Regions from separate parts of the Pseudomonas nunensis genome, predicted to be linked through region 1. Evidence: predicted binding sites of a transcription regulator. Region 1 holds the regulator's gene; each other region holds the start of a gene.
The links. Region 1 encodes sigma-54, which starts transcription at its own class of promoters, with help from an activator protein. Its sites were predicted from a motif close to ANTGGCATNNANNTTGCTNT; they were not measured.
Positions count from the first base shown of each region.

Region 1 (5,883 bases):
GCTACTGGAGGCGCGCGGCTTTACCGCTGAAGACTTCGCGTTTTCCCATCCGGGCGGCGCGCTGGGCCGACGCCTGCTGCTGAAAGTCGAAACCGTCATGCACGCCGGCGCAGAATTGCCCCAGGTGCAACGTGGCACGCTGCTCAAGGACGCCTTGATGGAAATGACCCGCAAGGGCCTGGGCATGACCGCGATCGTGGAGGCCGACGGCAAATTGGCCGGGATCTTCACCGACGGCGATTTGCGCCGCACCCTCGACCGGACCATCGATATCCACCACACGACCATCGACGAGGTCATGACTGTTCATGGCAAGACCGCCCGGCCCGATATGCTGGCAGCTGAAGCCCTGAAAATCATGGAAGACCATCGAATCAACGCACTGGTAGTCGTCGACAAGGATGACCGCCCGGTAGGCGCGTTCAACCTCTCCGATCTTCTGCGTGCAGGAGTAATGTAATGAGCGACGACCTGCTGCAACGCGGCAAGAACATCAAGCTGGCGGTTTTCGACGTCGACGGCGTCCTCACCGACGGGCGCCTGTACTTCCTCGAAGACGGCAGTGAATTCAAGACTTTCAGCACCCTCGACGGCCAGGGCATCAAGATGTTGATGGCAGCCGGCGTGCAGACCGCTATCATCAGCGGCCGTAAAACCCCGGTAGTCGAACGTCGAGCGAAAAACCTCGGCATTCCACATCTTTACCAGGGTCGCGAAGACAAACTCGTTGTACTTGACGAGCTTCTTGGCCAACTCAACCTAAGCTATGAACAGGTTGCCTACCTCGGTGACGATCTACCGGACCTGCCGGTGATTCGCCGCGTCGGCCTGGGCATGGCGGTGGCCAATGCCGCCAGTTTTGTGCGCGAACACGCCCACGGTGTCACTCTGGCCCGTGGCGGCGAAGGTGCCGCCCGCGAATTCTGCGAACTGATCCTGCGCGCCCAAGGCCGCCTGGATGCGGCCAACGCCGCGTATTTGTGAGCCAATTATGTTTATTCTGAGCAAAAAGTTTCGCAGGTTCATGCTCTTCGGTTGCATCGCTGCGATATTCGCTGCGGTCGGCTACTGGAACATCAGCCCGGAACGCTTCCTCGACAAGCCAGTGGCAAAAGTCGATGAAAGCGCAATCGACTATTACGCACTCAACGCTCACAGCGTTCAGTATCTGCCCGACGGCGGCTTGCAGTACGACCTGACGTCCGACAAGGTCGAGCACCTCAAGGCGACCGACGTGTCGCTGCTGACCAACCCGGACCTGAACATGTATCGCGGCACCGAATTCCCTTGGCATGTCACGAGTTTGCGTGGCGAAGTGAATGCAGACGGCACACAGGTAGAGCTGATCGACTCGGTCCGCATTGCGCGCACCGATGAACAGAAGCGTGAATTGATTGTTACCAGCACCCGTATGACAGTGTTCCCGCAGCAGCAATATGCGCAGACCGACCAACCCGTTAGAATCGACGGCGCTGGCGGTGTATCGACTGGCAACGGAATGAAAGCGTATTTGAAAGAAAGCAGGATACACCTGCTATCGAACGTAAGAGGACAGTATGAGGCTCGTTAAAACTCTCCCTATTTTGCTCAGTCTGGGCGCAGCACTGGGAAGCGTGAGCGCCTGGGCTCTGCCGAACGATCAAGAGCAGCCTATCCGCATTCAGGCCGACGATGCCCAGCTGGACGACAAGAACGGCGTTGCCACCTATAAAGGCGACGTGATCATTACCCAGGGCTCGATGAAGGTCACCGGCAACACCGTGACCATCACCCGCACCCCGGCCGGTGACATCGATGTCGTGACCTCGGTGGGCAACCTTGCCTACTTCGAGCAACTGCAGACCGCTGGCGACTCCAAGCCTGTCCAGGGCTGGGGCGTGACCATCCAGTACCACGCCGCGCAAAACCGCGTCGTGCTGATCGACAAGGCCAAGGTTGTCGACAAAGACAACAACACCACCCAGGGCGAGAAAATCGTCTACGACACGGTCAAGAAACTGGCGAGCGCCGGTCGTGCCACGGGTAACAAGGTCACCGAATCGCGTCCGCGCATTGACATGGTGATCCAGCCGAAGCCGAAAACCGACCAGAAAAAGGCCAATTAATGGCAACCCTGAAAGCTCAGCATCTGGCCAAGAGCTACAAGAGCCGCCAGGTCGTGCGTGATGTCAGCCTGTCTATCGACAGCGGTCAGATCGTCGGCCTGCTGGGCCCGAACGGCGCCGGCAAGACCACCTGTTTCTACATGATCGTCGGCCTGGTACAGGCCGATCAGGGCCGCGTACTGATCGACGACCTGGACGTCAGCCACCAGCCGATGCACGGTCGTGCAAAGGCCGGTATCGGCTATCTTCCGCAGGAAGCGTCGATCTTCCGCAAACTGTCGGTGGCCGACAACATCATGGCCATCCTCGAGACCCGCAAGGAACTCGACAAGGCCGGTCGCCGCAAAGAGCTGGAAAGCCTGCTGCAGGAATTCCACATCAGCCATATCCGCGACAACCTGGGCATGAGCCTGTCCGGTGGTGAACGCCGCCGGGTAGAAATCGCCCGCGCGCTGGCCACCAACCCGAAATTCATCCTGCTCGACGAACCTTTCGCCGGTGTAGACCCGATTTCGGTAGGCGACATCAAACAGATCATCCATCACCTCAAGGCCAAGGGCATTGGCGTGCTGATCACCGACCACAACGTCCGTGAAACCCTGGATATCTGCGAAACCGCCTACATCGTCAACGATGGCCAGCTGATCGCCGAAGGTGACTCTGCCACCATCCTGGCCAACGAACTGGTCAAGGAAGTGTACCTGGGCCATGAGTTCCGCCTTTAAGCACTGAGGTGTCTGGCTGGAAGCCCGAGCGCTTGTATCGATAAAAAATCAACATTTTTTTATTGTTACAGCGCTCTAGGCAAACCCTGCAGTATCGGGCATATAATTTGCTTAAGTTTGGCGCTCCGGCGCCCTGTAGTGGATGGCGCATGCGCGCCGGCGAATAAGGTGTTAAGCCCCTGCCATGAAACCATCGCTAGTCTTGAGAATGGGCCAGCAGCTGACGATGACACCTCAGCTGCAACAGGCCATCCGCCTGCTCCAATTGTCGACCCTGGACCTGCAACAGGAAATCCAGGAGGCCCTGGAGTCCAATCCGATGCTCGAACGCCAGGAAGAAGGCGACGACTTCGATAACGCCGACCCCTTGGCCGACAAAGCCGAACAGCAACCCAACGCCGATGTTTCGGAACCCTCCTACCAGGAAACCGCCCCGACGGTGGATAACCTCGAGGAAGGCGACTGGAACGAGCGCATTCCCAACGAGCTGCCCGTCGATACCGCGTGGGAAGACGTCTACCAGACCAGCGCCAGCAGCCTGCCGAGCAACGATGACGACGAGTGGGATTTCACCACCCGCACATCGGCCGGCGAGAGCCTGCAAAGCCACCTGCTCTGGCAACTCAACCTGGCACCGATGTCCGACACCGATCGCCTGATCGCCGTGACCCTGATCGATTGCATCAACAATCAGGGCTATCTGGACGAAACCCTCGAGGAAATCCTCGAAGCCTTCGATCCGGAACTGGACATCGAACTGGACGAAATCGAAGCCGTCCTGCACCGCATCCAGCAATTCGAACCGGCCGGAATCGGCGCCCGCAACCTGGGCGAATGCCTGTTGCTGCAATTGCGCCAACTGGCCGCCAAGACGCCTTGGCTGGCCGAGGCCAAGCGCCTGGTCACCGATTACATCGACCTGCTCGGCAGCCGCGACTACAGCCAGTTGATGCGCCGCATGAAACTCAAGGAAGATGAACTGCGCCAGGTCATCGAACTGGTCCAGAGCCTGAACCCGCGTCCGGGCTCGCAAATCGAGTCCAGCGAAGCCGAATACGTCGTTCCCGACGTGATCGTGCGCAAGGACAACGAGCGCTGGCTGGTGGAGTTGAACCAGGAGTCGGTGCCACGGCTGCGGGTCAACGCCCAGTACGCCGGTTTCGTACGCCGCGCCGACACCAGCGCCGACAACACCTTCATGCGCAATCAGTTGCAGGAAGCCCGCTGGTTCATCAAGAGCCTGCAAAGCCGCAACGAAACCCTGATGAAAGTGGCCACCCAGATCGTCGAGCACCAACGCGGCTTCCTGGAATACGGCGACGAAGCCATGAAACCGCTGGTCCTGCATGACATCGCCGAAGCAGTGGGCATGCACGAATCGACGATTTCGCGGGTAACTACCCAGAAGTTCATGCATACCCCTCGGGGCATATATGAGCTGAAATACTTTTTCTCCAGCCATGTCAGCACCTCTGAAGGCGGTGAATGCTCGTCCACAGCGATCCGCGCGATCATCAAAAAACTGGTTGCCGCGGAAAATCAGAAAAAGCCGTTGAGTGACAGCAAGATCGCTGGTTTACTGGAGGCACAAGGCATTCAGGTGGCTCGCCGCACCGTCGCCAAGTACCGCGAGTCCCTCGGGATCGCGCCTTCGAGCGAACGCAAGCGGTTGATGTAAGCCACAGCACAGCGTTCCAGTGGCAGGTACCTCTACCTGCCGCTTTATGCACTGGCAACGAAGGAGAAGCTGTATGCAAGTCAACATCAGTGGACACCAACTGGAAGTGACCGAACCCCTGCGCGCCTACATCGGCGAAAAACTCGAACGATTAGAGCGGCATTTCGACAAGATCACCAATGTGCAGGTGACGATGACGGTCGAAAAGCTGAAGCAGAAAATCGAAGCCACCCTGCATATTCCCGGCAGTGAAGTGGTCGCCAACGCGGAACATACCGATATGTACGCGGCGATCGACTCACTTACCGACAAGCTGGATAAACAACTCAAAAAGCATAAGGAAAAGACCCAGAGCCTCCTCCAGGGCGCGACCGGTCGTTAACACTCCCTACCCATGATCCGACTTGAAAATATCCTGACCCCCGGCCGTTCCCTCGTGAACGTGCCGGGCGGCAGTAAAAAGAAAGCCCTCGAGCAAATTGCCAACCTGATCGCCCGGGAAGTGCCGGATCTGGAGATGCAAGATGTCTTCGAGGCTCTGATTGCCCGTGAAAAACTCGGTTCGACCGGTTTTGGCAACGGCATCGCCATCCCCCACTGTCGCCTCAAGGGTTGCAACTCCCCCATCAGCGCCCTGATGCACCTTGATGCACCTATCGATTTCGACGCCATCGACGGCGCCCCGGTTGACTTGCTGTTTGTCCTGCTCGTCCCGCAAGCCGCCACCGATGCGCACCTGGAGTTGCTGCGCCAGATCGCCAGCATGCTCGATCGCAAGGAAGTACGCGAAAAACTGCGCAGTGCCCCGAGCAACGAAGCCTTGTATCAGGTTGTCCTGGACGAGCAAAACGGTCACTAATCATGCGCCTGATCATTGTCAGTGGCCGTTCCGGCTCCGGTAAAAGTACCGCGCTCAATGTCCTTGAGGACAACGGCTACTACTGCATCGACAACCTGCCCGCCGGTTTGCTGCCGGAACTGGCCGAACGCGCCCTGATTCATACCGAGCTGGCACAGCCGCTGGTCGCCGTGTCCATCGACGCGCGCAACCTGCCCAGCCACCTCTCGCGCTTTCCCGAATTACTTGAAGAAGTTCGCAGCCGGCATATCCAGTGCGATGTGCTGTACCTGGACGCCGATGAAGAAACCCTGCTCAAGCGTTTCTCGGAAACCCGCCGCCGCCACCCGCTGAGCAACGCCAATCGCTCACTGGCCGAGGCGATCGAAGACGAGACGCAGTTGCTGGGGCCGATCGCCGATCTGGCTGACCTCAAGATCAACACCACCAGCCTGAACCTGTACCAGTTGCGCGACACCATCAAATTGCGCCTGCTGAACCAGCCGGAGCCCGGCACGGCGTTCCTGGTGGAGTCTT
Region 1 is NZ_CP101125.1:5,179,219-5,185,101, forward strand. Features, by position in the region: gene NK667_RS22825 (KpsF/GutQ family sugar-phosphate isomerase) at 1-460, shown strand, start outside; gene NK667_RS22830 (KdsC family phosphatase) at 460-984, shown strand; gene lptC (LPS export ABC transporter periplasmic protein LptC) at 998-1,570, shown strand; gene lptA (lipopolysaccharide transport periplasmic protein LptA) at 1,557-2,105, shown strand; gene lptB (LPS export ABC transporter ATP-binding protein) at 2,105-2,830, shown strand; gene NK667_RS22850 (RNA polymerase factor sigma-54) at 3,015-4,508, shown strand; gene hpf (ribosome hibernation-promoting factor, HPF/YfiA family) at 4,582-4,890, shown strand; gene ptsN (PTS IIA-like nitrogen regulatory protein PtsN) at 4,903-5,367, shown strand; gene rapZ (RNase adapter RapZ) at 5,370-5,883, shown strand, end outside.

Region 2 (5,883 bases), 2.8 Mb from region 1:
GGTCGATCCGCGGGCATCATAGAGTGCTGGAGGTTCGCCACCGGTGAGGATTTTCAGCTGATTGGCCGTGGCGGCCTGCTGCATCAGGATCGACTGGCCATTCTTGACGTTCGCTGCCTGGCATTGAGCCAGGAGGTCGGTCAGCACATCGCCTTGTTGCAGCAACTGATCGCCGATGCTCGAGTGGCTGGCGAGTTGCTCAAGGCCGTTGCGAGTCATGGGCAGGTTGAGGCTGGCGAGGATTTCGCTGCGCTTGCGGCCATGCTGTTCGAGCAAAATGATCAGTGCCTGTTTCTGCGCCAGAATTTCTTCGAGCAGAGGCATGTCGCGACCGTGCAAGGCGAGGGACTCGGTTTGCAGTAACTCCAGCAAGCGTTGCGCTGGAGCAAAGTCGTCGGTGATCAGTTGCAGTAGATTAGTGTCGTGCATGGCTGGCCTTGGGTTTTAAGCGTCCAAAAGCCTGGCGCAGGCGGTGGCCTAGCGCTGGGCTTCGAAGTTGAGCAGTTTGCTGGCTACACGGCTGCTGTCGACTTTATAGCTGCCATCGGCAATCGCTGCTTTCAACTCGGCCACACGGGCGTTGTCGACGGCAGGCTGATCGCGCAGCTTGTCAGTGACCTTCTGCAACTGTTGAGCCTCATTGCTGAGATGTACCGATTCCCCGCTTGCGACGGTACTGGCCTGTTCGGCCGGGGTATTCAGCGGCGCGGATTTGCCGGCGTCGGCGGTTTCCTTGGCAACGCTGGTACGTGTACTGCCCGTAAGTGACGAGGAGCTGTTTAAACGGCTGAAATCGATGACCATGATAAAAAAACCTCTGGGTATTTGGACGCTTGCCATGTTTTCGGCAATACCTGCGAAAACTTTAGGCTCATTTAAGCAATGAGCTGCATGCGCCAGCGCTGCATGGGCACAGTTTAGGTAACAGCCTGCCAGAGCGCCATAGTCTTACCCATCACAGAGCTCTACATGGACACTTCCACTTGCCCCGGCGCGGTGACTTGCGCCTTGATGACTCGCATCGAATTAAGGTTTTTAACCCGTATTTGCTCGGCCAAACCGCCATTGGAGAGGGCTTCGCCCGGCATGCGAACACTGAGCGTACCACTGCGTGCGGTAATCACCACCTGATCACCTTTGCGCACGACTTCCGCCTGTTCCAGGTGGACGAGGGTAATCACCTGATCGCCTACCGTTGGTCGGGTAAGTTTCTGTCCAATCGCCTGGTCAACCGAAGTGAAATATCCCTGGTTGATCAGGCTGATGTCGCGCTCGCGCATAGCGACATCGCCGGGTTCGATAATGCCCGCGCGCTTGAGTGGTCGAGTGGTGATCACAACGTCTCGAAACAGGCGCACTTGAGCGGGCACGAACACTGTCCACGGGGAGCTGCCCTCGCAGCGGACCTTGACCGTTACCCGACCGATCGGGGTGGCCGGGCTCTCCAGCGAGGCTGTCAATTCCTTGTCGCACATGGGCATACGCAGCCGCGGATCGAGCTGCTTGACCTCGATTTCGTAGCGGCCTTCCGTTTGACTGGTGGCCAGATAGTCTTCTACGGTGAATTCAAGAAAGCCCTGAGTGACGCCGATAAGCATGTCAGGCAAGGTAACCGCGTCAGCAACGGCAGGGCTGCCAAGAGGCAACAGGCAAACAGCCGACACCGCGCAAAGCAATTTGCGGTAGTTTGATGTCAGGTGTCGGAAAAATGTCGTTTGTTTGTTCATACGGGTTAAAAAGCAAGCGCCGTGCCGTTTAGTGATGAATGTGCGTCGCAACACAACTTAGCGTTGTTGGTGTAGGAGTCTGGGCATGGCTGGTGTAATGGATTCGGTAAACCAGCGCACGCAACTGGTAGGGCAGAATCGCCTTGAGCTGTTGTTGTTCCGTCTCGACGGCCAGCAGCTGTATGGGATCAACGTGTTCAAGGTTCGTGAGGTGCTGCAATGCCCCAAACTGACTCTGATGCCCAAGTCCAGTCCCGTCGTGTGCGGTGTGGCAAATATTCGTGGGGCGACCATCCCGATCCTTGATCTGGCGATGGCCACCGGTGCCGGTGCACTTAAAGATCAAAGCAATCCCTTCGTGATCATCACGGAGTACAACACCAAGACCCAAGGCTTCCTGGTCCGGTCGGTAGAGCGCATCGTCAACATGAACTGGGAGGAGATCCATCCGCCACCCAAGGGCACGGGACGCGATCATTACCTCACGGCTGTGACTCGGGTCGACAATCAGTTAGTCGAAATCATCGACGTCGAGAAGATCCTCGCGGAGGTGGCGCCGACGCCGGAAGCGATTTCGGTGGGTGTGGTCGATGTCGAAACCCAGCACAAGGCGTTGTCCTTGCGAGTGCTGACGGTCGATGACTCGTCGGTGGCGCGCAAGCAGGTCACGCGTTGCCTGCAAACGATCGGTGTCGAAGTGGTGGCGCTGAACGACGGTCGGCAAGCGCTGGAATACCTGCGCAAACTGGTCGATGAGGGCAAGAAGCCGGAAGAAGAGTTCCTGATGATGATCTCCGACATCGAGATGCCGGAGATGGACGGGTACACCCTGACGGCCGAGATCCGCGCTGACCCACGCATGCAAAAGCTTCATATCATCCTGCATACTTCGTTGTCGGGTGTATTCAATCAGGCGATGGTCAAGAAAGTCGGTGCCGATGACTTCCTTGCCAAATTCCGCCCTGATGACCTGGCATCCCGGGTAGTCGACCGGATCAAAGCAGCAGATATCAGCTAGGGGCCTTTTGCCCTTGGCGTTCAACACGATTTAAGAGGCGGTATCTTTGTCTACGGGTAATTTGGATTTCGAACAGTTCCGGGTCTTCCTGGAAAAAGCCTGTGGCATTTTGCTCGGTGAAAACAAGCAATACCTGGTCTCGAGCCGTCTCAACAAACTGATGGAACAGCAGGGCATCAAATCCCTGGGTGAGCTGGTCCAGCGCATCCAGACCCAGCCGCGCAGTGGTTTGCGCGAGATGGTGGTGGATGCCATGACGACCAACGAAACCCTGTGGTTTCGTGACACCTATCCGTTTGAAGTCTTGAAGAACAAGGTACTGCCCGAAGCGATCAAGGCTGCTCCCGGTCAACGGCTGCGCATCTGGTCGGCGGCGTGTTCGTCGGGTCAGGAACCGTATTCGCTGTCGATGTCGATCGACGAGTTCGAGCGGACCAACATGGGCCAGTTGAAGATGGGCGTGCAGATCGTTGCCACCGACCTGTCCGGCACCATGCTGACCAACTGCAAGACCGGCGAGTACGACAGCCTGGCAATCGGTCGCGGCCTGTCGCCCGAGCGTTTGCAACGTTTCTTCGATCCGAAAGGGCCTGGACGTTGGGCGATCAAGGCGCCGATCAAAAGCCGGGTCGAGTTCCGTTCGTTCAACCTGCTCGATAGCTACGCGGCGCTGGGCAAGTTCGACATCGTGTTCTGCCGCAACGTGCTGATCTACTTCTCCGCCGAGGTGAAGAAAGACATCCTGTTGCGCATCCACAGCACTTTGAAGCCAGGTGGCTATCTGTTCCTCGGCGCGTCCGAAGCGCTGAACGGTTTGCCGGATCACTACCAGATGGTCCAGTGCAGCCCGGGGATCATTTACCAGGCGAAGTGATTCGTTGACGGCATCACAAAAACGGGAGTCCTCAGGGGCTCCCGTTTTTTTATGCCTGCTGATTTCCCACAAACACCGCACTACCTGTAGGAGCGAGGCTTGCCCGCGAAAGCGGCGTGTCAGACAACATCATCATTGACTGTCCCGACGCTTTCGCGGGCAAGCCTCGCTCCTACAATTTGAAACGGTGTTGCCCGTGGGAAAGCGGCAGAAAAGCGGCAGACGGCGGAAACTCGTTGCCGCTTTTCTGGCATTGCCGCCTTGCCGATGCCCGCAAAGCCCCGGTTTACGGCGTTTTTTGAATTGGCACGCCGCTTGCTATGTTCAAGTTACGAAAAATCAGGTCACCCGAAGGTTTCCCGACATGAGCATCAGCTTCGATAAAGCGCTCGGTATCCACGAACAAGCCCTGGGCTTCCGCGCCCAGCGTGCCGAAGTCTTGGCCAACAACATCGCCAACGCCGACACCCCGAACTACAAGGCTCGGGATCTGGACTTCTCCAAAGTGCTTGCCGCACAGAACGAGAAAACCAAGGGCGGTACTTTCGCCTTGAACATGACCAACAGCCGTCATATCGAAGCTGAAGGCCTGGGCAATGGCGACGAGTCGCTGCTGTATCGCACGCCGATGCAACCGTCGATCGACCAGAACACCGTGGACGCTCAACTGGAACAGTCGAACTACGCGGAAAACGCGGTCGGCTTCCAGGCCAGCTTCACCCTGCTCAACAGCAAATTCAAAGGGCTGGTTTCAGCCCTGCGTGGAGAGTAAGTCATGTCCCTTGCCAGTGTTTTCAACATTGCCGGTAGCGGCATGAGTGCCCAGACCACGCGCCTCAACACCGTGGCCTCGAACATCGCCAACGCCGAAACCGTCTCGTCGAGCATCGACCAGACCTATCGCGCCCGTCACCCGGTATTCGCCACCATGTTCCAGGGCGGCCAGAACGGCGGCAGCGATTCGCTGTTCCAGAGCCAGGACGCCGCCGGTCAAGGCGTGCAAGTGCTCGGCGTGGTCGAAGACCAGAGCAACCTTGAAGCGCGTTACGAGCCGAACCATCCGGCGGCCGACGCCAAGGGCTACGTCTACTACCCGAACGTCAACGTCGTGGAAGAAATGGCCGACATGATTTCCGCGAGCCGTTCGTTCCAGACCAACGCCGAAATGATGAACACCGCCAAAACCATGATGCAGAAGGTCCTGACCCTCGGTCAGTGATAAGGGGCGACTCAGATGAGTGTTACCGATTCCACCAGCAGCCTCAGCCTCAACGACATCCTGGCGAACTCTTCCGTTAAATCCAGCAGCTCCACGTCCGGCGGCATTGCCTCCGCGACCAACAGCGCGACGGGCGGCCAGACGTTGGGCAAGGATGCGTTCCTGCAATTGCTGGTGACGCAGCTGAAAAACCAGAACCCGCTGGACCCGCAGGACAACAGTGCGTTCGTCGCCCAGTTGGCCCAGTTCAGCAGCCTGGAAGGCATCACCACGCTTAACAGCACGGTCAGCTCGATTGCCGGCAACTACAGCTCTTCGCAAGCGTTGCAGGCTTCGTCCCTGGTCGGCCGTTCCGTGATCGTGCAGACCAACAACATCCAGGTCGATGATCCGACCAAGGCTGTTACCGGCTCGGTGAACCTGACTTCGTCGATCAGCAGCGGCACGGTGACCATTGCCGACAAAGACGGCAAGACGGTCCGCACCATCGACCTGGGCACCCGCGCGGTCGGCAGTTCCAGCTTCACATGGGATGGCAAGGATTCGAGCGGCAACCCCGTTCCGGTCGGCGCCTACACCATTAAGGCCAGTGCACCGGTCAACGGCACGGCGACGGACCTGGCGGTTTACCTGCCGGCCACCGTCAACAGCGTGACCCTCAGCCAGACCGGCGGCGAGCTGATGCTCAACCTCGCGGGCCTGGGCCCGGTGGCGCTGTCCAAAGTTCAAACCATTGGTATATAGAGCCGACTAACCCGGCACAAAGGAGTGGAATATGTCTTTCAATATCGGCCTTAGCGGTCTCTATGCAGCCAATAAACAACTGGACGTGACCGGCAACAACATCGCCAACGTCGCGACCACCGGTTTCAAATCCTCCCGTACCGAATTTGAAGACGTCTACTCGGCGACCAAGCTCGGCAGCGGCAGCCAAGTGGTCGGCAGCGGTGTGCGCCTGGCCAACGTTTCCCAGCAGTTCACCCAAGGTGACATCAACAACACCGGTAACGTGCTGGACATGGGCATCAACGGCTCGGGTTTCTTC
Region 2 is NZ_CP101125.1:666,047-671,929, forward strand. Features, by position in the region: gene NK667_RS03055 (flagella synthesis protein FlgN) at 1-429, opposite strand, end outside; gene flgM (flagellar biosynthesis anti-sigma factor FlgM) at 478-804, opposite strand; gene flgA (flagellar basal body P-ring formation chaperone FlgA) at 966-1,727, opposite strand; gene NK667_RS03070 (chemotaxis protein CheV) at 1,813-2,745, shown strand; gene cheR (protein-glutamate O-methyltransferase CheR) at 2,792-3,619, shown strand; gene flgB (flagellar basal body rod protein FlgB) at 3,984-4,391, shown strand; gene flgC (flagellar basal body rod protein FlgC) at 4,395-4,838, shown strand; gene flgD (flagellar hook assembly protein FlgD) at 4,854-5,582, shown strand; gene flgE (flagellar hook protein FlgE) at 5,614-5,883, shown strand, end outside.
Region 2: a site for sigma-54 is predicted at 3,922-3,941, ahead of flgB (flagellar basal body rod protein FlgB). Genes of this name have one in related genera too.

Region 3 (5,883 bases), 1.0 Mb from region 1:
TTCGTCGAATAGTACCCCAGCGCAAACGTGGGTCATTCTCACTAAAGGATTAACCTCGTCATACAGCGCGGAGCTGATCATACCGGGGTTTGGCCAATCAACACGGGTCAAACATCGTGTTACTTATGGCCATAGCATCTTTCTGGTTACGTCCTTATGACAAAACGATCATTCCATCAATGTGACGCATTGGTTAGAACTCAACACAGGTTGACGTCGCAACGGCGTCAACACCTTGGCTCGTGACGCCGGCAGCGAGCCGCCAACGGCAGAATTTTTCTGCCAGACCTCGATTGAGGTCAACGCGATAAATACAGTCAACAAGTGAGGGCAACACCCTATGAGAAGACTTAAGCGTGATCCGTTGGAAAGAGCATTTTTACGCGGATATCAATATGGCGTTGGTGGCAAATCCCGTGAGCTTTGCCCATTTACTCTACCGTCGGTACGCCAAGCCTGGATTAACGGCTGGCGCGAAGGACGCGGCGACAACTGGGACGGTATGACCGGCACTGCGGGAATCCATAGACTCAACGAACTTCACGCCGTTGGCTAACAAAGGGCCTGACACTGCAACACAATCATCTGAATACGTAACACATTAACCACGCACGTCCCATCCGGACGGCGGGCTCCGGCCCAGGGGCACCTTCGAGGTGCCCTTTTTTATGTCTGCTCTCCGGCCACCACTCCTGTAGCAGCTGCCGAGCCCCGCGAGGCTGCGTTCGGCGGCGAAGCCGTCGTAAGATCAGATACGCCGTCTCACAGTTACACAGTGGATGCAGGTTTTACGACGGCTTCGCCGCCGAACGCAGCCTCGCAGGCTCGGCAGCTGCTACATCAGCGCAAGGCCGCTATAGCGTCGACCGATTCACGAATCAGCGCCGGGCCTTTATAGATGAAGCCCGAGTAGAGCTGCACCAGACTCGCACCCGCAGCGATTTTCTCAGCCGCGTGCTTGCCTTCAGTGATGCCACCCACCGCGATGATAGGCAACCGGCCGGCCAATTCTGCCGCCAGGACCTTCACGGTGTTGGTGCTCTTGTCGCGAACCGGCGCGCCGGACAGACCGCCCGCCTCGTCACCATGTTCCAGGCCTTCGACGCCGACACGGCTCAGGGTGGTGTTGGTGGCGATCACCGCGTCCATCCCGGTTTCGATCAGCGCTTGTGCGACCTGTGCAGTTTCTTCGTCGGTCATGTCCGGGGCGATCTTGATCGCCAACGGTACGTGCTTGCCGTGACGCAATGCGAGTTCAGCCCGGCGCTGGGCCAGATCGGCGAGCAACTGCTTGAGCGAATCACCGAACTGCAGGCTGCGCAGGCCCGGGGTGTTCGGCGAGCTGACGTTGACCGTCACGTAGCTGGCGTGGGCGTAGACCTTGTCCAGGCAGATCAGGTAATCATCCACCGCCCGTTCAACCGGGGTGTCGAAGTTCTTGCCGATGTTGATGCCGAGCACGCCCTTGTACTTGGCGGCTGCGACGCGAGCCAGAAGGTGATCGACGCCAAGGTTGTTGAACCCCATGCGATTGATGATCGCCTCGGCTTCCGGCAAGCGGAAAATCCGTGGTTTCGGGTTACCTGGTTGCGGACGCGGGGTGATGGTGCCGATTTCGACGAAGCCAAAACCCAACTGGGCAAAACCGTCGATGGCCGCGCCGTTCTTGTCCAGACCAGCCGCCAAACCTACAGGGTTCGGAAACTCCAGGCCCATGACCTTCACCGGCACTTTCGCCGGCGCCTTGCACAGCAAGCCGTTGAGGCCCAAACGCCCGCCCGCGCCGATCAGGTCCAGGGACAGATCGTGGGAGGTTTCCGGGGAAAGTTTGAACAACAGCTGACGGGCCAGGGTGTACATGGGCGGGTTTGACTCCGATGGCGGCGAAATGAGGCGGCGATTATAGCCGGGCATCGGGGTCGCAAGCGAGGCGCACACACAAATCAGCGTTCGATGGCATATGCCTTGCACCAGCATAGGCATCAGCACTCATGCCAACGACGGGATGAGTCGACGGACAATGGCGTCGTCATCCGGTTCTGCTCGCGCGGGGATCTGGGACGACGCTTTTTTTTGCAAGGTGTTAACGATGAATGAAACCACAGCCGGCCCGCTGGCCTGGGTCAACGGCAGCGATGCCCCGGAAAAGTCCGCGATCAATATCGGCTTCATGGCCCTGAGCGACTGCGCCTCGGTGGTGGTCGCCGCCACCCAGGGCTTCGCCCAACCCTATGGCCTGACCATGAACCTCAAGCGCCAGTCGTCTTGGGCCAACCTGCGGGACAAACTGGTCAGCGGCGAACTCGACGCCGCCCACAGCCTCTACGGGCTGATTTACGCGGTACACCTGGGCATCGGCGGCGTCGCGCCCACGGACATGGCGGTGTTGATGGGTCTGAACCAGAACGGGCAGAGCATCAACCTGTCCCACGGCTTGCAAGCGCAGGGGGTGATCAGTCCTGAAGCACTGCACCTTCGCGTGCACCAAACTCGCCCAAAACTGACCTTCGCCCAGACCTTTCCCACCGGCACCCACGCCATGTGGCTGTATTACTGGCTGGCGAGCCAGGGCATTCATCCGTTGCAGGATGTCAACAGCGTGGTGGTGCCGCCGCCGCAAATGGTCGCGCACTTGCAGGCCGGGCGTATCGACGGTTTTTGCGTCGGTGAGCCATGGTGCGCCAGCGCGGTCGATCAGAATCTCGGTTTCACCTTGGCGACGACCCAAAGCATCTGGCCCGATCACCCGGAAAAAGTCCTCGGCTGCACCCGCGCCTTTGTCGAGCAATACCCCAACACCGCCCGGGCGTTGGTGATGGCGATCATCGAAGCCAGCCGTTTTATCGAAGACAGCCAGGAAAACCGTCGCAGCACCGCGCAGTTGTTGAGTGCGCCCGAATATCTCGACGCACCTGTGGAGAGCATCGAACCGCGCCTGCTGGGCGATTACGCCGATGGACTGGGCAATCGCTGGCAAGACCCGCACGCCTTGCGTTTCCATGGCGGCGGCGAGGTCAATCTTCCGTATCTGTCCGATGGCATGTGGTTCATGACCCAATTCCGCCGCTGGGGTTTGCTGCGCGAGGACCCGGATTACCTCGGCGTGGCGCGCAAGGTCCAGCAACTAGACTTGTACCGTGAGGCCGCAACAGCGGTGGGCGTTGCCGCCTGGGGTCAGGAAATGCGCAGCAGCCAGTTGATCGACGGCAAAGTCTGGGATGGTTCGGACCCGGCCGGTTACGCCCGGGGCTTCAAGCTCCACGCCATGAGCGACAGCTCGCCCCTTCTCGCCAGCCGCTGACAGGAGACCGCCCACATGTTGCGAATCCTGCTGATCAACGACACAGCGAAGAAAGTCGGGCGCCTCAAAGCCGCCCTGACCGAGGCCGGGTTCGAGGTAATCGACGAATCCGGCCTGACCATCGACCTGCCCGCACGCGTCGAAACGGTGCGTCCGGACGTGATTCTGATCGATACCGAGTCACCCAGCCGCGATGTGATGGAGCAAGTGGTGCTGGTGACCCGCGACCAACCACGGCCAATCGTGATGTTTACCGATGAGCACGACCCCGGCGTCATGCGCCAGGCGATCAAGTCCGGGGTCAGTGCCTACATCGTCGAAGGCATTCACGCACAGCGTTTACAGCCAATTCTCGACGTGGCCATGGCGCGCTTTGAAAGCGACCAGGCCCTGCGTGCGCAACTGCATGCGCGAGATCAGCAACTGGCCGAGCGCAAGCGCATCGAGCTGGCCAAAGGGCTGTTGATGAAGATGAAGGACTGCAACGAAGAAGAGGCCTACACCCTGATGCGCCGCCAAGCCATGAGCCGCCAGCAGAAGCTGATCCAGGTGGCAGAGCAGATTATTGCCATGGGTGAGTTGTTGGGCTGACGTCCTGCGGAGTCTGTGAGGCCGCCTTCGCGAGCAAGCCCGCTCCCACAGGGGAATGCATTTCAAGTGTGGGAGCGGGCTTGCTCGCGAATGGCCTCGACTCGGACTCCCTGGTTGGCACAAATCTCGCTACGTAATCCACACAGGTAACCAACGGCGGTTGCCCCACCTACGACAAAGACGTCGCTCACCTCATTCGCCCCATGGCGGATCAGGTGGCGGCGTTTTTTTGTTTTGGCCCCTGAGACCGGGGCCGGTGGTGCGGCCGTTGCGGCGCCCCACTTGCAAGCTCATGACTCCTTCTCGAGACGCTTAACAGCTGAGGTGCGCGATGAATTCAAGCTTCTGGAAATCCGGCCATGCCCCGACCCTGTTCGCGGCCTTCCTCTATTTCGACCTGAGCTTCATGGTCTGGTACCTGCTCGGCCCTCTAGCGGTGCAAATCGCCGCCGACCTGCACCTGACCACGCAACAGCGCGGGATGGTGGTGGCCACGCCGATTCTGGCTGGCGCGGTATTGCGCTTTGCGATGGGCCTGCTGGCCGATCGCCTGTCGCCAAAAACCGCCGGGCTGATTGGCCAGGTGATCGTCATCTGCGCACTGTTCGGCGCCTGGAAACTCGGGATCCACAGCTACGAACAGGCGCTGGTGCTGGGGCTGTTCCTCGGCATGGCCGGCGCGTCCTTCGCCGTCGCCCTGCCGCTGGCGTCGCAATGGTATCCGCCAGAGCATCAAGGCAAGGCCATGGGCATCGCCGGTGCCGGTAACTCGGGCACTGTCCTCGCAGCGCTGATCGCCCCGGTATTGGCCGCATCGTTTGGCTGGAGCAATGTGTTCGGCTTCGCCCTGATCCCGCTGATCCTGACCATCATCGTCTTCGCCTGGCTGGCCAAAAACGCCCCGGAACGGCCGAAAGCCAAGTCCATGGCCGACTACCTCAAGGCCTTGGGTGACCGCGACAGCTGGTGGTTCATGTTTTTCTACAGCGTGACCTTCGGTGGTTTCATCGGCCTCGCTAGCGCCCTGCCCGGCTACTTCAACGACCAATATGGCTTGAGCCCGGTCACCGCCGGTTACTACACCGCCGCCTGCGTGTTCGGTGGCAGCCTGATGCGTCCGTTGGGCGGCGCCCTGGCGGATCGTTTTGGTGGCATTCGCACGTTGCTCGGAATGTACACAGTGGCAGCGATCTGCATCGCGGCGGTGGGTTTCAACTTGCCGAGTTCCTACGCGGCGCTGGCTCTTTTCGTCTGCACCATGCTCGGTCTGGGTGCGGGCAACGGCGCGGTGTTCCAACTGGTGCCGCAGCGTTTTCGTCGGGAGATCGGCGTGATGACCGGGCTGATCGGCATGGCCGGCGGCATCGGTGGCTTCGCCCTTGCGGCGGGCATGGGCGCGATCAAGCAAAGCACCGGCAGCTATCAAATGGCCCTGTGGTTGTTCGCCAGCCTGGGCGTGCTCGCCTGGTTCGGCTTGCATGGCGTGAAACGTCGCTGGAGAACGACTTGGGGTTCGGCCGCGATGACGGCTGCTCGGGTCTGAGGCGTCATCAATGAGCCTGCAACTGAGTTTCGCCGAAGCCAGTGCCATTGGCCCGCGCGAGGAAAATCAGGACGCCTTGCGCCTGGTGACCCCGGCCCCGGCGCTGGCGGCGAGCAAGGGTTACCTGTTCGCCATCGCCGACGGCGTCAGCCAATGCGCCGATGGTGGCCTCGCCGCCCGTTCGACCTTGCAGGCACTGGCGCTGGATTACTACGCAACCCCGGAAACCTGGGGCGTGGCCCAGGCGCTGGATCGCTTGCTGTCGGCGCAAAATCGCTGGTTGCAGGCGAATGGCGGTGGCCAGCCACTGCTGACCACGGTCAGTGCTCTGGTCATTCGCGGCAGGCGTTTTACCCTGGCGCATGTCGGCGATTGCCGAGTGTATCGCTGGCACGCCGACCAGTTGCAGCGGGTCAGCGAGGATCACGTCTGGGATCAGCCGGGCATG
Region 3 is NZ_CP101125.1:4,136,926-4,142,808, forward strand. Features, by position in the region: gene rmf (ribosome modulation factor) at 341-556, shown strand; gene NK667_RS17935 (quinone-dependent dihydroorotate dehydrogenase) at 841-1,860, opposite strand; gene NK667_RS17940 (CmpA/NrtA family ABC transporter substrate-binding protein) at 2,090-3,301, shown strand; gene NK667_RS17945 (ANTAR domain-containing response regulator) at 3,317-3,892, shown strand; gene NK667_RS17950 (nitrate/nitrite transporter) at 4,224-5,435, shown strand; gene NK667_RS17955 (bifunctional protein-serine/threonine kinase/phosphatase) at 5,446-5,883, shown strand, end outside.
Region 3: a site for sigma-54 is predicted at 1,953-1,972, ahead of NK667_RS17940 (CmpA/NrtA family ABC transporter substrate-binding protein). Genes of this name have one in related genera too.